DNA from 2 places in the Streptomyces sp. NPDC088915 genome. Region 2 is predicted to be linked to the other one. Evidence: riboswitches for the same ligand, from Rfam matches in the RefSeq annotation. Region 2 holds a riboswitch; the other holds the start of a gene.

Region 1 (3,416 bases), on a different contig from region 2:
TCTTCGCCGGCTTCCAGATCGCCTTCGGCGACATGGTCCGCATCGGGGACACGGTCGTCGTCGACGGCGAGTGGGGTCTCGTGGAGGAGGTGACGCTGACCTTCCTCACGGTCAGGACCTGGGACGAGCGCCGGGTGACGCTGCCCGTCTCGTACTTCACCTCGCGTCCGTTCGAGAACTGGTCGCGGGGCGGTGCCCAGATGACGGGGTCGGTCTTCGTCCACTGCGACCACTCCACGCCCGTCGCGCTCATGCGGGCGCACCTGCGGGAGTTCCTCGCCGCCTGTCCGGCCTGGGACGGGCGCGGCTGGGACCTGGCCGTCACGGACACGTCGCCCACCGCCATCACGGTCCGCGCGATCGTGACCGCCAAGGACGCCGACGACCTGTGGACGACCCGCTGCGCCGTACGCGAGGAACTCGTGCGCTGGCTGGCCCGGGAGCACCCGGGCGCCCTTCCCCGGGTCGTCACCGCCTCCGCCCCCGAGGAGTCGGGCAAGGCGGCCTGAGTCGCCGGGGGCTCGGCCGGGGCGACGAGGGCGAGGTGGTGGACGGCGGCCCGCTCCGCGTACGGGGCGGTGTCGAACGACCCGCGCGGGTCCGTCCGCTCAGACCGGCGGCTCGTGCGCCGACGACCGGCCGCGAAGGACCGGCCCGTACCACAGCATTCGGCTCGCCTCGCTCCGGACGCGGCGGGTGCGTCCCCGTTCGGCCAGGAGCGCGAGGGCGGTGGGCGGCGTCGCGAAGCGCCGGGAGGCGGCCGTGCGCTGGAGCCAGTCGGACGCGTCGAGGAGTTCTCCGGGGGACCGGGCCTCGTCCTGTACGAGGGCGTGGAGCAGGGACCACTCGCGCAGGCGGCGGGCGGGGAAGTCGTGGGCCGCGACGGTCTCGGCGAGGCGCCGGGCCCATTCCGTGAAGTGCGGGCCGGCCAGGAGGCCGGCGGCCCTGCGGTCCAGGTGACGGACCACCGCGCTGCCGGCCATCGTCGCGTCCCGGTCGCGCAGGACGGCGGACACCAGCTCGGCCTCGGCCTCCTCCGGTACGGCTTCCAGAGCCTCCAGGTACCGGGCGAACCTCCGGTGCTCGGGCGGTTCCTCGTCGAGGTGCGGGGCGGTCATGCCGCGATTCTGCCCGGTCGTCGGAGGGCGCGGCCGGGAATTTCCGGGCACGCCGACGGTCCTGATCCGCCTGACAGACCTCGGGAGCGGAGGAAGGCCCGGACGCCCCGGGAGACCCCGTGCGCGACGGAGGTCCGGCCGGCCGCAGGGGGATCGGCGGGATCCGGCCGACACGGATGGTGGCGGGGCGCGGGGGTGGACTTACTAGGACGTCCAACTATATGTTCGTGACACAAGGTCCGCGGTGCAGGGAAGCCGGTGTGAATCCGGCACGGTCCCGCCACTGTGACCGGGGAGTGTGCCGCCGTCCACACGTCACTGACGAGGTCCGTCGGGAAGGCGGGCGGCACGCGGGGATCCGGGAGTCAGGATACCGGCCGCGGAGCGTTCCGTGTTGTCCACGAGGATGGAGCAGACACGCATGGCACCGGTCCGTACCCACGACCCTGGTGATCCGGCGGAGCGAGCGGCGACCCCCGCGTCCACGTAGCTCTTCGGCGGCCCCGCGCCGCCCCGTCCCACGGCGTCCCCCCGCGGCGCACCCACCCGGTGCGGCCGGCGGTCCGCCGTGCCATCCCCGGATCCGACCTGACGAGAGCAGGCCCCCATGGTCCGTGAACTCACCCATTTCATCGGCGGGAAGCACACCGCCGGCACGTCCGGCCTCTTCGGCGACGTGTACGACCCCAACACCGGCGCCGTCCAGGCCCGCGTCCCGCTCGCCGGCCGCGCCGACACCGAGCGGGCGATCGCGGACGCGGTCGCCGCCCAGCGGGAGTGGGGCGCGTGGAACCCGCAGCGGCGCGCCCGCGTCCTGTTGCGGTTCCTCCGGCTCGTCGAGGGCGAACGCGACGAGCTGGCGAGGCTGTTGTCCGCCGAGCACGGCAAGACCGTCGCGGACGCCCACGGCGATCTGCAACGCGGGCTCGAAGTCGTGGAGTTCGCCGCCGGCGCTCCCCACCTCCTCAAGGGGGAGTTCACCGACAACGCCGGAACCGGCATCGACGTGCACTCCTTGCGCAGCCCGCTCGGCGTCGTCGCCGGCATCACCCCGTTCAACTTCCCCGCGATGATTCCGCTGTGGCAGGCCGCACCCGCCCTGGCCTGCGGCAACGCCTTCATCCTCAAGCCGTCCGAACGCGATCCCTCCGTACCGCTCCGGCTCGCGGAGCTGTTCCTGGAGGCGGGGCTCCCGGCCGGTGTCCTCAACGTCGTCAACGGCGGCGAGGAGGCCGTCACCACCCTCCTCGAAGACCCCCGCGTGCAGGCCCTCGGCTTCGTCGGCTCCACCCCGGTCGCCGCGCACATCTACGCGACGGCCGCCGCCCACGGCAAGCGCGCCCAGTGCTTCGGCGGCGCCAAGAACCACATGATCGTGATGCCCGACGCCGACCTCGACCAGGCCGTCGACGCCCTGGTGGGGGCCGGTTACGGCTCGGCGGGCGAGCGCTGCATGGCGATCTCCGTCGCCGTGCCCGTCGGCGAGGAGACCGCCGACCGGCTGGTGGCCGCACTGAAGGAGCGCGTCGCCGCCCTCCGGATCGGCCGCTCCGACGACCCGGAGGCCGACTTCGGGCCGCTGGTGAGCCGGGACGCCCTGGAACGGGTCACCCGCTACGTCGACATCGGCGTGGAGGAGGGGGCCGAACTCGTCGTCGACGGACGCGGGTTCACCCTGCCCGGCCACGAGGACGGCTTCTTCGCGGGCGCCTCGCTCTTCGACCGGGTCACCCCGGAGATGCGGATCCACCGCGAGGAGATCTTCGGCCCGGTGCTGTGCGTCGTGCGCGCCGCCGACTTCGAGGAGGCGCTCCGGCTGCCCAGCGAGCACGCGTACGGGAACGGCGTCGCCCTCTTCACCCGGGACGGCGACACCGCCCGCGAGTTCGCGCGCCGGGTCGACACCGGGATGGTCGGCGTCAACGTCCCGATCCCGGTCCCCGTGGCGTACCACACCTTCGGCGGCTGGAAGGCGTCCGGGTTCGGGGACCTGAACCAGCACGGGCCGGACTCGATCCGCTTCCACACCCGCACCAAGACCGTCACCTCGCGCTGGCCCTCCGGGGTCAAGGAGGGCGCGAGCTTCACCATGCCGACGATGGGGTGAGCGGAGTGTCCACCAGCATGCTCACGAAGGACCAGCTCGCCCTGGCGGAGGTCACCCTCGACTTCGCGCAGGAGCAGCTCGGCCCGCACGCCGTCGCCTGGGACCGGGAGAAGCACTTCCCGGTCGACGTCCTGCGCAGGGCCGCGGGGCTCGGCCTCGGCGGCGTCTACGTCCGCGAGGAGCACGGCGGT
Region 2 (3,416 bases):
GATCTTCGCCGCGCTGGTCGGCGCCATCCTGTGGAACCTGCTGACCTGGCTGCTCGGACTCCCGTCCAGCTCCTCCCACGCGCTCTTCGGCGGTCTCATCGGCGCCGCGGTCATGTCGGCCGGCTGGTCGGCCGTGAACGGCTCCACGATCGTCACCAAGGTCCTCATCCCGGCCGTCGCCGCGCCGGTCGTCGCCGGCCTCGCCGCGATGGCCGCCACCAAGCTGACGTACAAGATCAAGGCCAACCCCGAGGCGAAGGCCACGGCCAAGGGCTACCGGGCCGGCCAGATCGCCTCCGCCGGTCTCGTCTCCCTCGCCCACGGCACCAACGACGCCCAGAAGACGATGGGCATCATCACCCTCGCCCTGGTCACCCAGGGTGTCGTCGCCCCCGGCTCGAACCCGCCCCTGTGGGTCGTCGTCTCCGCCGGCGTCGCCATCGCGCTCGGCACCTACCTCGGCGGCTGGCGCATCATCCGCACCATGGGCAAGGGCCTCACCGACCTCCAGCCGCAGCAGGGCTTCGCCGCCCAGACCAGCGCCGCGACGGTCATCCTGGCCTCCTCGCACCTCGGCTTCTCCCTCTCCACCACCCAGTCCTGCTCGGGTGCCGTGATGGGCGCGGGCCTCGGCCGCAAGGGCGGTGTCGTCCGCTGGTCGACCGCGACCCGGATGTTCGTCGCCTGGGGCCTGACCCTGCCCGCCGCGGGCCTGGTCGGCGCCGGCGCCGAGTTCCTCACCAAGCAGGGCACCTGGGGCATCGCCGCCGTCGCGGTCCTGCTCGTGGCCGGCTCGGCCGTCATCTGGTCGCTGTCCCGCCGCAAGCCGGTCGACCGGCACAACGTCACGGCCGACGACCTCGACGCCTCCGACGCCGAGCCCGCGGGCGTGGTGACCACCGCCATCGCGGCCGTCACCCCGCCGCCGGCCGGCTCCGTCGCCGCCGTCACCGACGAGGACCTCAAGGCGACCATCCCCGCCCCGGCCCCCACCGACCCGACCGCTCCCCCGGCCCCGGCCGCGAAGGTCTAAGGAAAGCACCGCATGAAGATCGACTGGGCAGCCCTCGGCTCCGTCTTCGGAGTCAGCCTCGTGGCGACCGTCGCCCTGGTGGGCCTCTTCTCCCTCGGCATCGTCGGCCTCACCAAGCAGGAGGAGGCCACCGCCCGGGGCGGCTCCGCCGCCCTGGCCCGCACCGGCGCCTACGCCTGCTTCGGACTGTGCCTCGCGGCCGTGGCGTACGGCATCTACCTGATCGTCGTCTGACGGCCCCGCTCCACCGGCCGGGCGGTCCGCACCTTCGGGTGCGGGCCGCCCGGCCGCTTCTCTGTGGTGCTCCGCACAGTGCGCCGCCGCAGGTCAAAGCTGGGTTGACGCCCGTTCTCGGCGCGTGGTGGACTGCCGAGGCCATTACGGCGGCAGCAGAGGAAGTCCGGTGCGAATCCGGCGCGGTCCCGCCACTGTGACCGGATCCGAGGGTCCGGGAGTCAGGAACTCTCGCCGCCGGTCACGTCGATCCAGGGCGCGGACCCTGAGTGAGGACACAGCCATGCCCGGGCGCCCCAGAGCCACCGGTGTCTTCGCGTACGGCGCGGCCGCGGGCCTCGCCGTCGACCTGCTCCTCGGCGATCCCCGCCGGGGCCACCCCGTCGCCGCGTTCGGCCGGACCGCCGCCGCCGTCGAAGGGCGCCTCCACCGCGACCACCGCGGCTGGGGCGCCCTGCACGCGGCCGTCTGCGCCGGTTCCACCGTCGCCCTCGGCGCCCTCGCCGCCCGGGCCGTACGGAACCGGCCGGCCGCCGCCGTCGCGCTGACCGCCGCCTCCGTGTGGGCCGTCGTCGGCGGGACGACCCTGGGCCGGGAGGCCCGTGCGATCGGCGGGGCGCTGGCCGCCGGGGACCTGGAGGTGGCCCGGGAGCGGCTTCCGCACCTGTGCGGGCGCGACCCGCGGTCCCTGGACGGTCCCGCGATGGCCCGCGCGGTCGTCGAGTCGGTCGCCGAGAACACCTCGGACGCCGTGGTCGGCGCCCTGTTCTGGGGCGCGGTCGCGGGCGTGCCGGGGCTCGTCGGCTTCCGGGCCGTCAACACCCTGGACGCGATGGTCGGCCACAGGTCCCCCCGGTACCGCCGCTTCGGCTGGGCCTCGGCCCGCCTCGACGACCTGGCCGGCTGGCCGGGCGCGCGCCTGACGGCCGCGCTCGCGACCGTCGCCGGCGGGAATCCGCGCGGGGCCGCCCGGGCCTGGCGGGCGGACGCGTCGAAGCACCCGAGCCCCAACGCGGGCCCGGTCGAGGCCTCCTTCGCGGGCGCGTTGGGCGTACGGCTCGGGGGCACCCTCTCGTACGGCGGGCGCGTCGAGCACCGGCCGGTGCTGAACGGGGAGGGGCGGGCCGTCGAGGTGGCGGACGTCGAACGGGCGGTGGCGCTCTCGCGCCGGGTGACCGCGCTGACCCTGGCCGCCTGTGTGGGCGGCCGTCTGATCGCCGACGCCGTGCGGCGCGGGAAGCGGAGGACTTCATGAGGGGCGGGAGGGGCGGGGGGCTGCTGGTCGCCGGGACCACGTCCGACGCGGGCAAGAGCGTCGTGACGGCCGGGATCTGCCGCTGGCTGGTCCGCAAGGGCCTGAAGGTGGCGCCGTTCAAGGGGCAGAACATGTCCCTCAACTCCTTCGTCACGCGCGAGGGCGCCGAGATAGGCCGGGCCCAGGCCATGCAGGCGCAGGCCGCCCGGGTCGAGCCGACCGCGCTGATGAACCCGGTGCTGCTCAAGCCGGGCGGCGACCGCTCCAGCCAGGTCGTCCTGATGGGGAAGCCGGTGGGCGAGCTGAGTGCGCGCGGCTACCACGGGGGCAGGCAGAAGGAGCTGTTCGAGCCGGTCATGGCGTGCCTGGAGGAGCTGCGGAGCACGTACGACGCGGTGATCTGCGAGGGCGCCGGCAGCCCGGCCGAGATCAACCTGCGGCGCACCGACATCGTGAACATGGGCGTGGCGCGGGCCGCGCGGCTGCCCGTGGTGGTGGTCGGGGACATCGACCGGGGCGGGGTCTTCGCCCAGTTCTTCGGCACGACGGCGCTGCTGTCCCCCGAGGACCAGTCGCTCGTCGCCGGGTACCTGGTGAACAAGTTCCGGGGCGACGTGAGCCTCCTCGAACCCGGGCTCGACATGCTGTACGGCCTGACCGGGCGCCGGACCTTCGGCGTCCTGCCGTACGCGCACGGGCTCGGGATCGACGAGGAGGACGGCCTGAGGGTTTCCTTGCGGGGCGCGGTCCGCGAGTCGGTCGTGGCGCCGCCGGTCGGCGCGGACGTGCTGCGGGTCGCCGTGTGCGCCGTCCCCCTGATGTCCAACTTCACGGACGTGGACGCGCTGGCGGCCGAACCGGGCGTGGTCGTCCGGTTCGTGGACCGGCCCGAGG

What was found. A riboswitch is a leader RNA that binds a small molecule or an ion and turns the genes downstream of it on or off. The one in region 2 is predicted to bind cobalamin.
Region 1: linked by a shared signal. The riboswitch ahead of ACIP5O_RS18290 (CoA-acylating methylmalonate-semialdehyde dehydrogenase) and the one ahead of ACIP5O_RS17305 (cobalamin biosynthesis protein) in region 2 are both predicted to bind cobalamin.

The regions. Positions count from the first base shown of each region.
Region 1 is NZ_JBIVIR010000009.1:154,581-157,996, reverse strand. Features, by position in the region: partial or broken gene ACIP5O_RS18300 (mechanosensitive ion channel family protein) at 1-579, shown strand, start outside; gene ACIP5O_RS18295 (hypothetical protein) at 609-1,118, opposite strand; cobalamin riboswitch at 1,337-1,515, shown strand; gene ACIP5O_RS18290 (CoA-acylating methylmalonate-semialdehyde dehydrogenase) at 1,726-3,225, shown strand; gene ACIP5O_RS18285 (acyl-CoA dehydrogenase family protein) at 3,243-3,416, shown strand, end outside.
Region 2 is NZ_JBIVIR010000008.1:276,198-279,613, reverse strand. Features, by position in the region: gene ACIP5O_RS17315 (anion permease) at 1-1,033, shown strand, start outside; gene ACIP5O_RS17310 (hypothetical protein) at 1,046-1,267, shown strand; cobalamin riboswitch at 1,387-1,518, shown strand; gene ACIP5O_RS17305 (cobalamin biosynthesis protein) at 1,551-2,522, shown strand; gene ACIP5O_RS17300 (cobyric acid synthase) at 2,519-3,416, shown strand, end outside.